Regions from separate parts of the Listeria sp. Marseille-Q6474 genome, predicted to be linked through region 2. Evidence: predicted binding sites of a transcription regulator. Region 2 holds the regulator's gene; each other region holds the start of a gene.
What was found. The regulator CtsR, encoded in region 2, represses protease genes until heat stress. The targets are predictions, from matches to a motif close to ATGGTCAATAAAGGTCAAACA.
Positions count from the first base shown of each region.

Region 1: a site for CtsR is predicted at 3,267-3,287, ahead of clpB (ATP-dependent chaperone ClpB). Genes of this name have one in related genera too.
Region 3: a site for CtsR is predicted at 4,227-4,247, ahead of OC533_RS03370 (ATP-dependent Clp protease ATP-binding subunit). Genes of this name have one in related genera too.

Region 1 covers NZ_CAMPPS010000002.1:206,522-213,297, reverse strand. The annotation lists gene gpmA (2,3-diphosphoglycerate-dependent phosphoglycerate mutase) at 1-551, opposite strand, end outside; gene clpB (ATP-dependent chaperone ClpB) at 642-3,242, opposite strand; gene OC533_RS11870 (Bax inhibitor-1/YccA family protein) at 3,390-4,067, opposite strand; gene OC533_RS11865 (Cof-type HAD-IIB family hydrolase) at 4,179-4,949, opposite strand; gene OC533_RS11860 (GNAT family N-acetyltransferase) at 5,013-5,798, opposite strand; gene OC533_RS11855 (hypothetical protein) at 5,920-6,264, opposite strand; gene hemH (ferrochelatase) at 6,418-6,776, opposite strand, start outside.
Region 2 covers NZ_CAMPPS010000001.1:1,450,096-1,456,871, forward strand. The annotation lists gene OC533_RS07275 (ATP-dependent Clp protease ATP-binding subunit) at 1-801, opposite strand, end outside; gene OC533_RS07280 (protein arginine kinase) at 830-1,852, opposite strand; gene OC533_RS07285 (UvrB/UvrC motif-containing protein) at 1,849-2,367, opposite strand; gene OC533_RS07290 (CtsR family transcriptional regulator) at 2,380-2,838, opposite strand; rRNA gene rrf (5S ribosomal RNA) at 2,983-3,098, opposite strand; rRNA gene OC533_RS07300 (23S ribosomal RNA) at 3,176-6,107, opposite strand; rRNA gene OC533_RS07305 (16S ribosomal RNA) at 6,355-6,776, opposite strand, start outside.
Region 3 covers NZ_CAMPPS010000001.1:668,760-675,535, reverse strand. The annotation lists gene OC533_RS03385 (DUF4064 domain-containing protein) at 1-266, opposite strand, end outside; gene OC533_RS03380 (acyltransferase family protein) at 296-1,327, opposite strand; gene OC533_RS03375 (methylated-DNA--[protein]-cysteine S-methyltransferase) at 1,515-1,994, shown strand; gene OC533_RS03370 (ATP-dependent Clp protease ATP-binding subunit) at 2,010-4,184, opposite strand; gene OC533_RS03365 (CPBP family intramembrane glutamic endopeptidase) at 4,351-4,962, opposite strand; gene OC533_RS03360 (membrane protein) at 5,107-5,898, shown strand; gene OC533_RS03355 (phytoene desaturase family protein) at 5,911-6,776, opposite strand, start outside.

The DNA.
Region 1 (6,776 bases), on a different contig from region 2:
CTATTACCATGAGCTGCAATAACTACACGACGTCCTGCTTTAATTTCTGGTGCAATTGTATCCATCCAGTAAGGAATAACTCGTTCTAAGGTTACTTTCAAGTTTTCGCCTGATGGAATTGCATGGGTATCAAGAAGTTGATAACGGCGATCATTTTTCGCTTGTCTTTCGTCGTTTTCTTCTAATAATGGTGGAAGAGTATCGTAGCTTCTGCGCCATTTTTGTACTTGGTCTGCGCCGTATTTTTCAGCAGTTTCTTGTTTATTAAGCCCTTGAAGCGCTCCGTAATGTCGTTCGTTTAAACGCCATGATTTATGGACTGGAATCCACATTTGATCAGATTCTTCTAAAACATAATTAAGCGTTTTAATAGCTCTAGTTAAAACGGAAGTAAAAGCTACATCAAATTCCAAGCCTGCTTCTTTAATACGTTTCCCCGCTGTCATTGCTTCTACAACGCCTTCTTCTGATAAGTCAACATCATGCCAACCAGTAAATAAATTCAATTTGTTCCATTCACTTTGACCATGACGAATTAATACTAATTTCATCTTCCTCATCCTTCCATTTTCGCTTATTTTCTAAACGACTAATCCAACAAAAGTTTTCCCTTTCGAGTCGTGAATCAAACATTTTCCATGTTATTCTGTGACTTTAAAAGTAAATTCTTTATCTTGTAAATCAATTTCAACGGAAGAATGCGGCATAATTTTACCAGATACAATTTCTCTTGCAAGCGGCGTTTCGACATGACGCACAATATATCGTTTCAGCGGACGCGCACCGTATACTGGGTCATATGCTTCTTCTGCAATAAAGGCTTTTGCGTTATCTGAAATAGTAATCGTAATTTCTTGATCAGCAAGGCGAATTTGAAGTTCTTCTACTAATTTTTCTACAATGCCTTTAATATCAGCGAGTGTAAGTGGTTTAAATAGAATAATATCATCTACCCGGTTTAAAAATTCTGGTTTAAATTCACTTTGCAAAATTTGCATTACGTCTGATTCTAGTTCAGGCGAGATTTCACCTTCTTCGGTTCTTTCAAGTAATAAATTAGAGCCGATATTAGACGTCATAATGATTACGGTGTTTTTAAAGTCAATTAAGCGCCCTTGTGAATCCGTAATCCGACCATCATCAAGCACTTGTAAAAGGATATTAAATACGTCTGGATGGGCTTTTTCGATTTCATCAAGTAAGACAATCGAATATGGGTTGCGTCTTACAGCTTCGGTAAGTTGTCCGCCTTCCTCATATCCAACATAACCTGGAGGAGCCCCGACAAGTCTTGATACGGAATGTTTCTCCATGTATTCAGACATATCAATTCGAATCATATGATCTTCAGAATCAAACATATTATAGGCTAATGCTTTGGCTAGTTCCGTTTTACCAACACCGGTTGGGCCTAAGAAAATAAAGGATCCGATTGGTCGTTTTGGATCTTTAATCCCCGCACGAGCACGTAATACTGCATCACTAACTAATTGAACCGCGTCGTCTTGACCAATTACTTTTTGATGAAGGACATCGGCTAATTTAAGCAGTTTTTCGCGTTCTCCTTCTACTAACTTAGTCACTGGTATTCCAGTCCATCGTCCAACAATTTCAGCGATTTCATTTTCTGTTACTTCTTCTTGTAAAATTCGATCTTCTTGGGCTGTTTTTTCGCGATTTTCCGTTTCTAATGCTAATAATTCTTTTTCTACTGCTGGAATTTTACCGTGGCGAAGTTCAGCAGCTTTATTTAAATCGTAGTTGTTCTCTGCTTCTTCTAATTCATGACGCAGATGATCGATTTGTTCACGAACTTCACGAATTTTACTGATTTCGCTTTTTTCGGATTCCCATTTAGACTTCATTTTATTTGCTTCTTCTTTATAGTCAGCTAGTTCTCGCTGTAACATCTCTAAGCGCCGTTCACTTGCTGGGTCTTTTTCTTCTTTTAATGCCGCTTCTTCAATTTCTAGCTGCATGACTTTTCTTGTTACTTCATCAAGTTCACTTGGCATAGAGTCAATTTCGACGCGAATAGTTGCACACGCTTCATCTACTAAATCAATTGCTTTATCCGGTAAAAAACGATCCGTAATGTAACGATTAGAAAGGCTAGCTGCGGCAACTAAGGCATTATCATGAATATTTACGCCATGATGGATTTCAAAACGTTCTTTTAAACCACGTAAAATGGAAACTGTATCTTCCACTGTTGGCTCTGGAACAAGTACTTTTTGGAAACGTCTTTCTAGTGCCGCATCTTTTTCGATATATTGGCGGTATTCGTCTAAAGTTGTTGCGCCGATACAGTGAAGTTCACCTCTTGCAAGCATAGGTTTTAACATGTTTCCAGCATCCATAGCTCCATCTGTTTTACCTGCGCCGACAATTGTGTGAATTTCATCTATAAATAGTAAAATTTGACCATCACTTTGTTTTACTTCTTGGAGTACTGCTTTTAAACGTTCTTCAAATTCACCACGATACTTAGCCCCAGCAATAAGGGAACCAATATCAAGGGAAATAATTGTTTTATCTTTCAATCCTTCTGGAACGTCTTTTCTGACAATACGTTGTGCTAAACCTTCCACAATTGCTGTTTTACCAACACCTGGTTCACCAATTAGAACTGGATTATTTTTTGTTTTTCTTGATAAAATTCGGATGACATTACGAATTTCTGCGTCGCGTCCAATCACTGGATCAAGTTTCCCGCTTCTTACTTCCGCGACTAAATCTCGTCCATATTTTGTTAAAGCTTCATAGTTTTCCTCTGCATTTTGAGAAGTCACTTTTTTCCCTCCTCTGATTTTTAAAATTGCTTCGTTAATTTGTTTTTTAGATTTATTTTGCTTTTTTAATTCGGCTGTGATGGGATTTGACTTTTGGTCCATTACAGCTAAGATAAGATGTTCTGTCGATACAAAATCATCGTCTAATTGTTTCTGTTCTTTTTCTGCATCTCTCATTAGTTGGAAAAGTGCTTGACTCATTGCTTGGCCATAGTTCACTCCGCTTCCTGAAACAACAGGGATTTTTCTTAAAGATTCGTCTACTACTTTTTGAAGTGCCTCAACATTAACTTCTGCTACATCATATACGCGTTTTGCAAAGTCACTCTCCGTTAATAACACTTTAAAAACATGTATAACGTCAATTTCTTGATGTTCTGATGCAATAGCTAGATTTTGTGCGTCCGCAATTGTTTGCTGGACTTGTTGGGTAAATTTTTGTAAATCCATTTTTTGTCCTCCTTATAAAAGATAAGTCTGACCTTTTTTGACCTTAACTTTATTATAGTTTTTTATCTTGCTTTTGTCTAACAAAAACCATCTTTTTTTATAGAAAAAGACCTACCAATTTTTAGGTTGGCAGATCTTCAGAATTTCTTAATCACGACCTGTAAATAGGCGGAGTAAGAACATGAATAAGTTAAGGAAATCAAGGTATAAATTTAGCGCAAGCATTGGCACATCTGCAAGTTCCACATCGCGCTTCATAATTTGGTTAAAATCATACAAAATGTATAATGAGAAAATAATTGTCCCACCTGCTGAAATAATTGTTGTCAGCATAGAACCTAATGGTAAAAATACTCCTGCAAAACTAAAGATGATAAGAATAATAATCGCAGCGAATAATGCGCTACTTAAGAAAGATAAGTCTCTTTTCATTTTTGCGCCAATAAAAGCTAGTGTTGTGAATGTAATGGTTGCTGTAACAAAAGCCATCAGAACGGCGGCACCTTGTCCTGCACCAAAATAATATGTCAAAGTTGGTCCAAGCGTTAAGCCTGTGACAAACGCAAATGCTAGTACTACTGGGTACCCCACCACTTTATTAATTGTTTTACTTCGACGCACTACCATTGCTGTGATAAGTAACGCGACTTCTAACACGACAAGAGGCAAATAAAGTTCTGGACTTAATTTACTCCCAATCGCAGCACCGATAGATGCAAGTAGCAAAGAAAATACAAACCAATTAAGTATTTTTTGCATAATAATTTGTTTATTTGTTCTTTTCTCTGTGTTTACTCGCTCGGATGTTGGATTGATTTCGTTCATGAACATTTCTCCTCTTCAATTGATTAGTTTTATTATATCAAAATAATTATTACAATTCTATCGGTCTTGCGTTGGAAATTTCATAAAAAAAGAAGCGCACGAGGCACTTCTCTAAATTAGATCAAATTGTTTCAAGCCTAACATTATTCCATCGCTATTGTTGTCTTTCGTTACAAAGTTAGCTTTTTCTTTTAATAAAGGTACAGCGTTTTCCATTGCAATCGCATAATCCACAGCGCCAAACATCTCTAAGTCGTTCATGCCATCTCCAAAAGCATAGGTTGGAACATCTTGATAGCCCATAACTTCAAGTAGTTTCGAAATACCGACAGCTTTAGATCCGCCATTTCTTAAGACGTCATTACTAAATGGTGTATTGCGAACGAATTGTAATTCTGGAAAACGTTCTGGAAAATAGTCATCACCTGACTCGAGTAAAAGAAGCGCCATATTGATAGTTTCTTCTTTATACATATTCGGTCTTACTTCTGGCATTGGCTCGCCTAAAAAATCATAATGCGCTTTTACAACTGGTGTACTTGCAGTTGCGCCAATTCTTTTATCATTATAATAGCAAACCTCTACATTTTGTGATTTAGCTTCTTCCGTCAAACGAGCAAGCAAATCAGCATCAAGCACATCTTCGTACACTTTTTCTCCTTCAAAAATAGCCATTTGTCCGTTCATCATTACTGCGGATTCAATGCCGGTAATTTTCATTTGATGACTGATTTCTATAAGTGTCCGACCAGTAGCAATGACAGGAATAACATTATTTTCTCGAAGTTTATCAAGTGCTTGAAGTGAGGTATCAAGTACTTTGGATTCACTATTCAACAGTGTTCCATCCATATCAAAAAAACAAATTCCACGTGGTTTCACATTATTCATCCTTTACTAACATAATATATCCATCATACCAATCTTACGGATGCAAAGTAAAGGTTATTTATACATAACAAAATCTCCTGTGTGCTCAAAACCAAGGCGGTGATATATTTCACCAGCAACTGGGTTATCATAAAACAAACATGGTTTCTTTCCTTCTGCTAATACATCGCAACATAATTTTTTTAGAAGCGTACTTGCAAAACCGCGTTGTCGATATCCATCACTTGTCGCTACACCTGTAATCATTGCTGAAAAGGAATTTTCTGCCGATGTTTCTGCTACGGCAACTACTTCTTGGTCTTGTTCAATATAATAAATTCGTTTAACGCCTTTTTCAATTTGGCGAATAATTAATTCTTCGTTTTCGTCGCGTGAACCAAATTCTTTAATGTGTTTGCGCATTTTAATAATTGGTGCCACGTCTTCCGCTACCGCCGTTCTAACGATAACATCTTGATTCACTGGAATACGATTTACATGTTCGCATTCGCAAAAATAAGTATCTTGTCTTTTCTCGGCAAGTCCTGGTAAAAATGGTTCTAGTTCTTTTGTGACACGAGACATCCCGCTAACTTCATACTTGTCATGTGTAGCAATAATTTCCGAAAAAGCTTTTGCATTAAAATTAGCGTCTTTTGAATAGGGTAAGAAAAACGTATCGAATCGAAGTAACAATGCATGTAATTTACCTGCAGAATCGAATTCGCCCCAAAGATCTTGCACATCACTCTCATAACCAAAATTTTCGATGTCCCCAATAATAAATAAATTTTGGGTTGCTTCGGGTTTTAAAAGTGCCATTACTTCTTCATTATCAGATACAGTTAGTTTTCTAATCATGTGTCACACTCCTATTTTGAAAATTGTCTTCATTTTACGTGAGTTAGTGAGGTTCGTCAAGCCCTGAATCTTTCTGTTTTATGCCATATAAAAAAGCTCGGGATGATTAGTCCCAAGCTTTTTATGATTCGTAATGAATTTCGCCAATTTTTAACATTAAGCTGATAGCATTGAATTTCTCGTCTCCAAGATGCATTTTGTTTGTATCTTGAAAAGTGATAGGTGCTGCTGTAATCGCTTCTTTTGGTTGTTCAAAGAATTTTTCGTCTAATGTCAAACTTTCTGTAATTTGTGTTATGTATTTTTGGAATTTATTTTCGTTTCTCATTTTCCCAATCATTAATGCTTTCAAAGTGTTTTGGGAAATCCCGACTGCAAGCGCGAATGTTCTATGAGTATATCCATTTATTTTCATATAAAGTGACAAATTAGTGGCAATTCTTTGTTTTTCTGCCTTGTTTTTCATTTGGGTGAACCTCCTGTCTTTCTATAGTTATCATTATGCCCGGCAAAGATGAGAATCTGATTAAAACTTCATAGTATTTAGCTAAAAATATTGAAACCGTTTTCTTTCTTTATAAAAAAAGTGCCGGAATAACGAGTATCCCGGCGCCTTTTTTTATTTTGTGTATGCATCCCAAACGACCGTTCTTAAGACTTCTAAAAATTCAGGGTCAGCATTTGGCATTGGAGGTCGATGGTAAGCTGCACCAACTTCATCTGTTACTACTTTACATTCATAATCATTATCATAAAGTACTTCTAAATGTTCTGCGACAAAACCAACTGGCGTATAAATAAAATGTTTGTATTTTTCTCGGCCATGAAGTTCTCTTGTTAAATCTTGTACATCAGGTCCAAGCCAAGGTTCCCCGGTTTTCCCTTCACTTTGCCAACCTAGCGCATAATGAGGTACTGCTACTTTATCAAAAATTAAATCCGCTGTTTCTTGAAGTTGGTCTGGATACGGATCGTTAT
Region 2 (6,776 bases):
AATTTCATCCATTACTTTTTTCAAACGGTCTTCAAATTCACCACGATATTTTGTACCTGCTACAACGGTCCCCATATCAAGCGTCATAACACGTTTTCCGCGCAAGGTTTCAGGTACTTCATTGCGGACAATTTGCTGTGCTAGACCTTCTGCAATGGCTGTTTTACCAACACCAGGTTCACCAATAAGAACTGGGTTATTTTTTGTCCGACGACTAAGCACCTCAATCACACGTTGAATTTCCTTAGAACGACCAATCACTGGATCCAAATTCTCTTCCCGAGCAATAACCGTTAAATCACGTGCCAAACTATCTAAAGTTGGTGTCGCTTGCGTATTTGTTTGTCGACCAGCACCTGTAGCATCTCCGCCACCAAGAAGCTGTAAAACTTGTTGACGCGCTTTATTTAAACTAATACCCAGATTACTTAAAACGCGAGCTGCAACGCCCTCTCCTTCACGAATAAGCCCAAGTAAGATATGTTCTGTTCCAACGTAAGTATGCCCTAGTTTCCTAGCCTCATCCATCGAAAGTTCAATTACTTTTTTCGCGCGAGGAGTATATTGAATCGTTGTCACAGCTTTTTCCCCATGACCAATTAAGCCTTCCACCTCTTGCTGCACTTTTTCAGAACTAATCCCAAGTTCATAGAGTGCTTTCGCCGCAATTCCTTCACCTTCTCTTACAAGGCCTAGAAGTATATGTTCCGTTCCTAAATTACTATGATTCAAACGCATCGCCTCTTCTTGTGACAACGCGAGTACTTTCTGAGCTCTTTGCGTAAACCGTCCAAACATCATTGTTGTTTCCTCCTTATCATAAGCCTAATTATTTATCGCCCAAAATCTCGCGAATCACTTTGGCCCGTATTACTTTCTCTTCTAATTCATCCATATCTCGTCCTGCTTCTTTTCTCAAAAAAGCTGGTTGCGAGAATAGTACCAATTCATTCATTTTTTGGCGAGAAATATGCTCGAAAAACCCTAATTCCACACCAAGTCTAATATCAGAAATAGCATCCGAAGCTTCTTGCATAGATATAATTCGACAATTCATCAATAAACCATATGATCTAAAAACTCTATCTTCAAGTGCAATGTGAAACTTTTGCTTCAAAGTAGTCCTAGCCACACGTTCTTGCATAATGATTTGTTCCATGACTTGCGTTAAATCTTCCACGATTTCCGTCTCAGTTTTGCCTAAAGTCACTTGATTAGAAACTTGAAAAATACTACTAGCGGGCATGCTACCTTCCCCGTATATACCTCTTACCACAAAACCGAGGCTCCTAATCGCTTCAATCACACTTTTAATTCTTTTCGTAGTAACAAGCCCTGGCAAATGCACCATTACAGAAGCTCTCATCCCAGTTCCAATATTCGTCACACAACTCGTTAAATAACCAAACTGTTTATCAAAAGCATAAGTTAATTTTTCTTCCACATATCCATCAATTTGCAATGCTGCCTCTAAAGCATCAAACAACCTTAACCCTGGTGTCATGCATTGTATCCGCAAATGATCTTCTTCATTTAACATAATACTCACATTTTCTTGTTCATTTAAGAGAACTGCACCATATTCACTTTTATTCATCATATAAGGACTAATTAAATGCTTTTCAACTAAAAGAGCCTTTTGCAACTTAGAAATCTGATTCATTTTGATTAAAGTGAAATTATCATCAAATACCTCCGCGATATTATCAACAACCTCTTCCTTTTGTTCATAAATAGGAAACTGCTCATCTTTTAAATTTCTAGCAAGTCTAATACGTGAACTCAGGACAACATCATCGTCATCACCAGCATTTTCTAACCAAGAACTGAGCCGAGGTTCGAATACATTCATTTATCCTCACCCCCAGCTTTCAAAGCCCTTATTTCATCACGAATAATTGCGGCTTCCTCAAATTCTTCATTTTTTACTAAGTCTGCTAACTTATCTTGAAGACGGTTTATCTCATTCTGCACATCTTCCGCACGTTCAATTTCCACAGGTACTTTTCCAATATGCTTTTTATAACCATTTTGCACCCGACCAATAATCGGAACTAATTGCTCCTCAAAAGCTGAATAACACTCCGCACAACCAACCCGATTAGTTTGTAAAAACTCCTCAAAGCTTAGATTGCAATTTTCACAAACCACTTTTTTCTGAGCAGATTCTTCTTTTTGTAATAACGTCAAAAAATCCAGAGCTACTTCACTAAAAGTATCCATTGCTTTAACAAGGTCTTTTTCAGAAGCAAGCGCCTCCTTAGTAGCACAATTCTCGCACAAGTATAACGACTCCACTTTCCCAGCTTCATTTAACTGTTGAAGCGCAATTATCGCCTTGTTTTCCCCACACTTTTGACAAATCATAGCCATCACACCTTAATCATATTTCAAAGCAACTAACATTGATTCGAGTATCCTACTACGCAAAATATCTCTATCTGGCAGAGGTAAAATTAAAACCTCACGATCAAGTGCAGCAACCATCAGTCTTGCTTCTTTCTTCGTTATAACATCTTCTTCAAGTAACCTTAAAATTACATCTTCAGAAAAAGATTGAGATACCTTTTTATCATGAACCATAGATATAATAGCTTCTAATAATTGAAGCTTATCATTCATTTTCACTTTGATAATCCGAATATATCCGCCGCCACCGCGTTTACTTTCAACAATATACCCGCGTTCCATTGTAAATCTAGTATTGATTACATAGTTGATTTGAGAAGGCACACATTCAAACTTATCCGCAATTTCACTTCTCTTAATTTCAACAGCTTCACTAGACTCCAGTACTTGCTTTAAATAAGCTTCTATAATATCAGAAATATTTTTCATTATAAGGAATCTCCTTTCCATATTTTCCAAATCACTGACTTTGACTATTTTTGACTTTAATTATACTAGATACCTGTACCTTTTAGCAATTTATTTATCTTTTTATAACAAAAAAAGCCCTAAATAATTAGGACTTTTAATATTGCCCGGCAGCGACCTACTCTCGCAGGGGGAAGCCCCCAACTACCATTGGCGCAGAGAAGCTTAACTACCGTGTTCGGGATGGGAACGGGTGTGACCTTCTCGCCATAACTACCAGACAATATGAAGTTGTTGAAAGATTGCTCTCTCAAAACTAGAGAAGAAAGGGTTCAGTTAGGTAACTTCGTTTCATTTTTTGGTTAAGTCCTCGATCGATTAGTATTTGTCCGCTCCATGTATCGCTACACTTCCACTCCAAACCTATCTACCTGATCATCTTTCAGGGATCTTACTTTCCGAAGAAATGGGAAATCTCATCTTGAGGGGGGCTTCACGCTTAGATGCTTTCAGCGTTTATCCCTGCCACACATAGCTACCCAGCGATGCTCCTGGCGGAACAACTGGTACACCAGCGGTGTGTCCATCCCGGTCCTCTCGTACTAAGGACAGCTCCTCTCAAATTTCCTGCGCCCGCGACGGATAGGGACCGAACTGTCTCACGACGTTCTGAACCCAGCTCGCGTGCCGCTTTAATGGGCGAACAGCCCAACCCTTGGGACCGACTACAGCCCCAGGATGCGACGAGCCGACATCGAGGTGCCAAACCTCCCCGTCGATGTGGACTCTTGGGGGAGATAAGCCTGTTATCCCCGGGGTAGCTTTTATCCGTTGAGCGATGGCCCTTCCATGCGGAACCACCGGATCACTAAGCCCGACTTTCGTCCCTGCTCGACTTGTCAGTCTCGCAGTCAAGCTCCCTTGTGCCTTTACACTCTGCGAATGATTTCCATCCATTCTGAGGGAACCTTTGGGCGCCTCCGTTACTCTTTAGGAGGCGACCGCCCCAGTCAAACTGCCCACCTGACACTGTCTCCCCACGCGCTTAGCGTGGCGGGTTAGAATGGTCATACAGCCAGGGTAGTATCCCACCATTGCCTCCTCGTATGCTAGCGCACACGTCTCTTCGGCTCCTACCTATCCTGTACAAGCGGTACAAACATTCCATATCAGGTTGCAGTAAAGCTCCACGGGGTCTTTCCGTCCTGTCGCGGGTAACCTGCATCTTCACAGGTACTATAATTTCACCGAGTCTCTCGTTGAGACAGTGCCCAGATCGTTGCGCCTTTCGTGCGGGTCGGAACTTACCCGACAAGGAATTTCGCTACCTTAGGACCGTTATAGTTACGGCCGCCGTTTACTGGGGCTTCAATTCGTACCTTCGCCGAAGCTAAGCACTCCTCTTAACCTTCCAGCACCGGGCAGGCGTCAGCCCCTATACGTCACCTTACGGTTTTGCAGAGACCTGTGTTTTTGCTAAACAGTCGCCTGGGCCTATTCACTGCGGCTCTCTCGGGCTTGCACCCTAATAGAGCACCCCTTCTCCCGAAGTTACGGGGTCATTTTGCCGAGTTCCTTAACGAGAGTTCTCTCGCTCACCTTAGGATTCTCTCCTCATCTACCTGTGTCGGTTTGCGGTACGGGCAGTACTACTCTTCCTAGAGGCTTTTCTTGACAGCGTGAAATCAGGAACTTCCGTACTTAATTTCCTTCCCCATCACAGCTCATGCTTCGCAAGAAGCGGATTTGCCTACTTCTCACACTCACTGCTTGGACGCACATTTCCATTCGTGCGATTCCCTATCCTTCTGTGTCACCCCATCGGTTAAACAATTAGCACTGGTACAGGAATCTCTACCTGTTGTCCATCGCCTACGCCTATCGGCCTCGGCTTAGGTCCCGACTAACCCTGAGCGGACGAGCCTTCCTCAGGAAACCTTAGATATTCGGTGGAAGGGATTCTCACCCTTCTTTCGCTACTCATACCGGCATTCTCACTTCTAAGCGCTCCACCAGTCCTTCCGGTCTGACTTCACCGCCCTTAGAACGCTCTCCTACCACGAACCTCCGAAGAGGTTCATCCACAGTTTCGGTAATATGTTTAGCCCCGGTACATTTTCGGCGCGGGGTCACTCGACCAGTGAGCTATTACGCACTCTTTCAATGGTGGCTGCTTCTAAGCCAACATCCTGGTTGTCTAAGCAACCCCACATCCTTTTCCACTTAACATATATTTGGGGACCTTAACTGGTGGTCTGGGCTGTTTCCCTTTCGACTACGGATCTTATCACTCGCAGTCTGACTCCCGAGTATAAGTACATGGCATTCGGAGTTTATCTGAATTCGGTAACCCGAGAAGGGCCCCTAGTCCAAACAGTGCTCTACCTCCATGACTCTTTACCTCGAGGCTAGCCCTAAAGCTATTTCGGAGAGAACCAGCTATCTCCAAGTTCGATTGGAATTTCTCCGCTACCCACACCTCATCCCCGCACTTTTCAACGTGCGTGGGTTCGGACCTCCAGTAAGTATTACCTTACCTTCATCCTGGACATGGGTAGATCACCTGGTTTCGGGTCTACGACCTGTTACTTATGCGCCCTATTCAGACTCGCTTTCGCTACGGCTCCGCTTTTTCCGCTTAACCTTGCAACAAATCGTAACTCGCCGGTTCATTCTACAAAAGGCACGCTATCACCCATTAACGGGCTCTAACTACTTGTAGGCACACGGTTTCAGGAACTGTTTCACTCCCCTTCCGGGGTGCTTTTCACCTTTCCCTCACGGTACTGGTTCACTATCGGTCACTAGGGAGTATTTAGCCTTGGGAGATGGTCCTCCCGGATTCCGACGGAATTTCACGTGTTCCGCCGTACTCAGGATCCACTCTGGAGGGAAAGCCATTTCAACTACCGGGCTGTTACCGTCTTTGGCGGGCCTTTCCAGACCGCTTCATTTATAACTTTCTTTTGTAACTCCGTATAGAGTGTCCTACAACCCCAAGAAGCAAGCTTCTTGGTTTGGGCTCTTTCCGTTTCGCTCGCCGCTACTCAGGAAATCGATTTTTCTTTCTCTTCCTCCAGGTACTTAGATGTTTCAGTTCCCTGGGTCTGCCTTCCTCACGCTATGTATTCACGTAAGGATACTATCCGACTAAAGATAGTGGGTTCCCCCATTCGGAAATCTCTGGATCAACGCTTACGTACAGCTCCCCAAAGCATATCGGTGTTAGTCCCGTCCTTCTTCGGCTCCTAGTGCCAAGGCATCCACCGTGCGCCCTTTCTAACTTAACCAATTTACTTCTACGAAGTAAAGGTTGTTTTTCTGATGTTCCGTATCAGCGATGATACTTCTTATCAGATGAAAGATTCACTTTCAGATGATTCTCGGTTACTTGTGTCATAAATAATAAATTATCTATGCTAACTTTACTAACTTTCTTATCTAGTTTTCAAAGAACAAACATACTTGAGAAGTACTAACCTCTCAAAACTGAACAAATAGAGAAGAACGAAAACTCACAGGTTTCCTTTTCCTTAGAAAGGAGGTGATCCAGCCGCACCTTCCGATACGGCTACCTTGTTACGACTTCACCCCAATTATCTGTCCCACCTTCGGCGGCTGGCTCCATAAAGGTTACCCTACCGACTTCGGGTGTTACAAACTCTCGTGGTGTGACGGGCGGTGTGTACAAGGCCCGGGAACGTATTCACCGTGGCATGCTGATCCACGATTACTAGCGATTCCGGCTTCATGTAGGCGAGTTGCAGCCTACAATCCGAACTGAGAATGGTTTTATGGGATTGGCTCCACCTCGCGGCTTCGCGACCCTTTGTACCATCCATTGTAGCACGTGTGTAGCCCAGGTCATAAGGGGCATGATGATTTGACGTCATCCCCACCTTCCTCCGGCTTGCACCGGCAGTCACTTTAGAGTGCCCAACTAAATGCTGGCAACTAAA
Region 3 (6,776 bases), 780 kb from region 2:
AAAACGATACCAATAACTACTAAGATAACACCCCAACCACGAGGAGCTGATTTAATTAAGAGAGAAGCAATTAATGCAACTACTGAGGCAATTAATGTAATCCACCCTAGATTTGCCAACTCATTTCCTAGTTCACCTGGTAAATAAGTAAATGTCTGTATATAATCTGTGACTGAATCTCCATAATTAATAATCCAAAAACCAACTACAATCCCAATGATGGAGCCAATTAATCCGATAATAACTTCTGGCTTTCTTGAGCCCATAATAAAACCTCCTTTTTCTATCTATACGTTTAATAACTTTCCCGCTTTGTTAATCGGCTAAACACGTTATAGAGCATTGAAGCACGCAGCTCAATCACTGGCTGAACAACTGTTTTTACCAATCGACTGGATAATAACACCGTCAAACCAAAAGTAATTCCAAATAATAGTAAAAACGTAGACGGGCTATATTGAAAGTCAGTTTGGCCACCTTCACGAAAGAACTTAATAAAGAAGCCATGTAACAAATAAACATATAACGTATTTTTACCCCATTTAGTAAAAAATAACCTTTTTTGTGGAATAAAACTGAAAAAAGCAGCGATAGAGCAAAAACTAATCATGTAGACGAGCGCGCGAATGAAAAGACCAAGCGACTTCACTTCGACAAAGTTAGCATATGGTTTTGATCCTAAAAACCATTTATCGTTTAGATTCGGATGCATGGTAATAAAAATCAGTAATAATACAACGAAAATTCCCCCAACGATAGAAGCTATATGCGTTTTAAGAAAGTAAAAATGTTCCTTTTTTAAAAAGTAGCCTACTAAGAAGAATGGGAAGAAGACAAGGGTTCTAGATAAACTTAAATAACCACCAATAATATCAAAGTATCCAGCAACCAGTCCTAGTAAAAGCGCAATACTCACAGACTTCCAAGGTTTGATTTTTGAAAAAACAAGCAACATTAAATTCCAGAAAAATAAGCTGAGTAAAAACCAAAGCGACCATTCTGGATCTAAAAATTTAATAGAAAGATTCTCCTTATTTAAAAGAAAATAGTAAAAAATACTGTAGATTAGTTGGAAAAAAACATATGGTAAAATTAACTTTTTCATTGTCTTTTTTAAATATCCGGGTTTACCAAAACTTTTAGCAAAAAAACCAGAGATTAGTATAAAGGCAGGCATATGGAAAGTGTAGATATAAATGTAAAGGACGCGAACTCCAGCATATTCTGCAATAAATGTTTGAAGAAAATGTCCGAATACAACTAAGAAAATTAAGATAAACTTCGCATTATCAAAGTAACTTTCCCGTTTAACCTCGGTTTGCTCCATAAAAAACATTCCTTTCTATTCTAAGTTGGAAGTATCTTGTTTTATTTTACCCTAGAATCTGTAACGAATATCCAACAGTTCGATAACAAAAGGTATCAAATATTAATAGGCGATGACATACGTTTGCGCATTATTAAAAGAAGTGCTATCTTTAGAGCAATATCATATTCGGAAGGAAGTATGGAAGATGTTGAAACAAACAAGCGATTCACCGGTGGGTACGTTGTTTATCATTATAGAGGATGCGCATATTACAAAGATTTCATACGATGAGCCGACTAATTGGGAGATTTTAGCGGGAGAGAAGGGTGAGATTGCAATATATCAGCAGCTTCTAGAACAATTAGCAGGTTATTTTGAAGGAGAGCGGGAAGTATTTGATTTACCAATTTTCTTGCAAGGAACTCCTTTTCAACAGCGTGTTTGGCAAGCACTTAGTGAAATTCCATATGGTGTAGTTGTTAGTTATAAAGATATAGCAATAGCTGCTGGGAGTCCAAAAGCAGTGCAAGCGGTGGGACAAGCTAATCGCGCTAATCCTATTCCTATACTTATTCCATGTCATAGGTGCGTGAAAAGTGATGGGGCGCTTGGTGGGTATAACGGAGCGGACATTGATAAAAAGCAATATTTACTTGCATTAGAAAAAGGCTTGCGTTTAAGTTAACGCAAGCCTTTTTTATTAAACTGTTACTTGTTCAGTTATAACGATATTTTTATCGTCATTTAGTGTGGCATTTAATTTCTTCGCTTCTGGTTGATCAATTAAACTATCGGCAATCGCATCTTCTAAATGTTCTTGGATTGTGCGGCGAAGTGGTCTAGCACCAAATTTAGGGTCATATCCAAGCTCAATTAAATGTTCTTTAACTTCTTTAGAAACGTCTATAGTTACGCCTTCTTGTGCGAGCATTGAATTTAAGTCAACGAGCATTAAGTCGATAATCTGTACTAAATCATCTTTTTCAAGAGATTTAAATTCAATAACGCTATCTAGACGGTTTAAGAATTCTGGTTTAAAGTATGCGCCTAGTTTTGCAAGGATATCTGAGCCTTTTTCAAGTTTATTGTCAGTTGCTGTATTAAAGCCAACAGAAGCTTCTGTATCAGTCGTACCAGCATTACTTGTCATGATTATTACTGTATCTTTAAAGCTTACTGTGCGTCCTTGAGAATCAGTTAAACGTCCATCCTCTAGAATTTGTAAAAACATATGTTGTACATCCGGGTGTGCTTTTTCAATTTCGTCTAAAAGGATGATGCTATAAGGATTACGACGAACTTTTTCAGTTAATTGACCAGCTTCTTCGTGACCAACATAGCCTGGAGGAGAACCGATTAATTTAGAGACGCTGTGTTTTTCCATGAATTCACTCATATCTAAACGAATCATCGCTTCACTTGTACCAAATAATTCACGAGCAAGTGTGCGACCAAGTTCTGTTTTTCCGACACCAGTAGGTCCGACGAATAAGAACGAACCAATTGGACGATTTTTAGCTTTTAACCCAACACGGCTACGACGAATTGCTTTCGCTACTTTTTTCACGGCATCATCTTGACCGATTACTTTTCCGGTTAAGTTGCTTTCTAGGTTTTTCATTTTGGATTGTTCGTCTTCTTGTAAACGTCCTACTGGAATACCAGTTTTTTCTTCAATAATCGCTTGAATATCAGAAGATTGAATAACTGGCCGTTCTGAAAAGGAGTTACTAGTTTTATTTTCTTCAAGTCGAGTAATTTCGTCCCGAACTTTGGCTGCTTTTTCGTAGTCTTCCATTTGGAGAGCTTGATTTTTTTCTTCTTCTAAACGAGCAACACGTTCACTAACGGTGTTTTCATCCAATTTTTCAATAGATAGATTGTATTTTGAACCAACTTCATCCATTAAATCAATCGCTTTATCTGGCAAATGACGGTCTTGAATGTAGCGAGAGCTTAATTCAACCGCTGCTTTTAAAGCTTCAGGAGAATAGACAACTTCATGGAAATCTTCATATTTGGATTTCAAGCCATTTAAAATAGTAAGTGTTTCTTCGGTAGAAGGTTCATTCACCGTTACTGGTTGGAAACGACGCTCAAGTGCAGCATCTTTTTCGATAGTACGATATTCTTTTAGCGTTGTTGCACCAATCATTTGTAAGTCACCGCGAGCTAAGGCTGGTTTTAAAATATTTCCTGCGTCCATTGAACCTTCTGCGGATCCAGCGCCGACAATTGTGTGCACTTCATCAATAAACAAGATCGTGTTTTTGCGTTCTTGTAATTCTTTAATTAATTGTTTCATTCGTTCTTCAAACTGTCCGCGGATTCCTGTTCCAGAAACGAGAGAAGCAACATCTAGTAAGATAACTTCTTTGTTCATTAACTTACTTGGAACTTCACCTGCGACAATTGCATTTGCAAGTCCTTCGACAACCGCAGTTTTACCAACACCTGGTTCACCGATAAGGACAGGATTGTTTTTATTACGACGATTCAAGATTTCGATGACACGTTTAATTTCTTTGTCACGACCAATTACTGGATCGAGTTGATCGTTTTTCGCCATATCTGTTAAGTTTGTTCCAAATTCATCTAGTAAGCCGTTTCCAGCGCCACCAGTTTGTGTTTGTACTTGTGTGTTTCTTTGACTTTGTTGTTCACGGCTTGCTTGGTTTGCAGCGCCACTTAGTTGACGGAAAATATCATCGAACGGGGAACCGCCAGCACCTGGAAATTCATTTGCCCCAAAGTTTGCTTGATTTCTAACTTCTGCGTAACAAGAGGCACAAAGCGGCATTTCTACACGCTTGCCGTTAATATTCATATATAGTTGGATTGTTGCTTGATTTTGATTACATTTTTCACAGTTCATAGTTAATTTCCTCCTTTTAAAAATGAGAAATGAAAGGTCTTGACTTTGACTATCTTTGACCTTATGAATTTATTATATACTGACCTATTTTGACTTTCAAGTATTTTGCTTCAAATTTTTCAAAAAAAAAAAACATTCCTATAAAAAAGGAATGTTTCTAAGTTTTTTAATAAATTGGCAATGCCGCGAGTAGTAAAAAGGCAAAGGTCAAATGCGACAGATAAACCATGAGAAGGCTCGGACGGTAAGAGTACATCACATTCCATACAAGAGATGCGACAAAAATACCGATGATAGCGGCAAAATTACCACTAGGCAACATCATGACCATACATAGTAAAGCGGCAAAAATATTAGAGAACCAATGATTAAAATAATGGTTCAAACGTTTTAATACAAATCCGCGCCAGAAAATTTCTTCACCGGGGATAATCGCGACAATCAAAAGCAACCATATTACTAAAGAGTGGGTGGAATACTTATTAAATGCAGCTTCTACAGAATGTTCTAGACCACCTGGCATTACTTTAATAATAAAGGCGCCTATGTAAAAAATAATATAAAGGACAATTCCGGAAAAAATTCCAGGTAAAATGCCTTTAACGAACGAAAATTCCTTTTTTAAATCATCATTAAATATCACAAAACTAAGTAAAAATAACATCCCAGCTCCATATAAATACCAAAAAACACGTGGGAACTGATATGTTAATATAACAAGTAGGGCACATAAAATGAGTCCCAGTACAAGTTTATAATCAATCTTGATGCTCTTCAAATACTTTACACCTCTTCTTAACAAATACTTCTCATACTACTTTAAAACAAATGAAATCGTTTGGCAACAATTAAACAAAAGATAAGATAAAAGTTGTGCAATTTAATAAATCCTATATAATGAAAAAATAGGAGTGGTTCATAGATGTTAGAAAAAAACTACAAATTTTTACTTTGGGTATATATATTCTGGTTTTTAGGTAGTGTATTGCTAGTTTCTTTACACATTATTCCGCCGCGTTTAACAACAATCCAGTCACTATTTTTAGTATTTACTGGTATTTTTGCAGCAGTTTTCTTTATTATGCAATATGGCAAATGGCTTGGATCTGCTATTACTCTACTTATTTTTGTTGTCAGTACTTGTATCGAATGGATGCAATTAAGTTATACGGATGAATATATTGGCTCTACGCTAGGCGGGAGTTTGTATGGTATTCCTATTACGATGGGATTCATTTGGGTCGGAATGATTGCCGGGACACACATTATCGCACGTGAAATCACACTTAAAATCAATGTTGATTGGATTCGTGGAGGGATTTATTCTTTTATCGCAGCTACGATGGTGATGATTTTTGAAGTCTTAATTGAACCAATCACAATGCAATCTAAACAACTATATATTACGCAAAATGGTTTTACGATCTTACAGCTATCTGATTTTATAAATTGGTGGCTCTTAGGCCTGATTTTACATTTAATGATTTATTTTATTTTAAGTTTAACGGATAGTTGGGAACGACTTAAATATCCAGATTTAAAATCAGAAATTGTCATCGTTTATTGGATTATTATCGCTTTCTTTGTCTTTTTATCGTTTTATCTTGATTTATGGACCTCGATTGCTATTATTATTGTTTCAAATATTATTTTTACAGCTTGTTATTTCTTTAGCCTTGAAAAAGAAACGAAGACTACAAAGAAATCCGAGTAATCAGCTAATCGATTACTCGGATTTCTTTTCTTTTTGCAAAAATTTCTTGGTAGCAATTTGCGCATTTTCAATAATGAAAGGGAGGGAGCTACTAGACATGGCCCCAGCTCCGACAACAAATAAGTTCTTAAACGCAGGTGACTTTTTCGCAGGATGTAAGAAACCTTGTTGATGCCATAAATGTTGTAAACCGAATATTGCCCCGTATTTTACATGATATTTTTCTTCCCAATCAGTTGGAGTAATAATATATTCTTCTTCAATATAATCCTCTAAATCAGGAATTTCTAATCTCGCTTTTACCGTATCTAATATTAATTGACGAAATGCAGGTGTTTGTTCTTTCCAATCAATGCCACTAGTAGTATTTGGAGCAGAAACCATAATCCGAACGCTTGAATGATTCATTGGCGCCATTGTGTTATCCGTGGCTGAAGGATTAGTGATATGAACCGCTAAGTCTTTAGAAAGGATTTTTTTATGGATGGTATTATTCGCAAATTCTCGGTAATTATCTGGAAAAATAATGGATTGATGTGAAAAAGGAAGCACTGTTTTCAAACCAAGGTACAACATAAAAGCAGAAGAGGAGTATTCTTTTTCTTTCTCCTTTACTTTCGTGTTACTTGTTAACGAATAAATAAAATCTAAGTTAGTAAAATAATAATCAGCTTCAATCGATTGACCGTTAGCAAGTGTTGCGCTAGTAATTTCTTTTCCATTCGTTTCAAAGGAGGTTACTTCAGAATTAAAATAGAATTTTCCTTTATTTTCCATAACGACTTGTTGCATCGCTTCGACAATTTTATTTTGACCACCGATTGGATGAAAAGTGCCGAAATAATACTCAGAAAAAGGAATAATACTATATGCTGCTG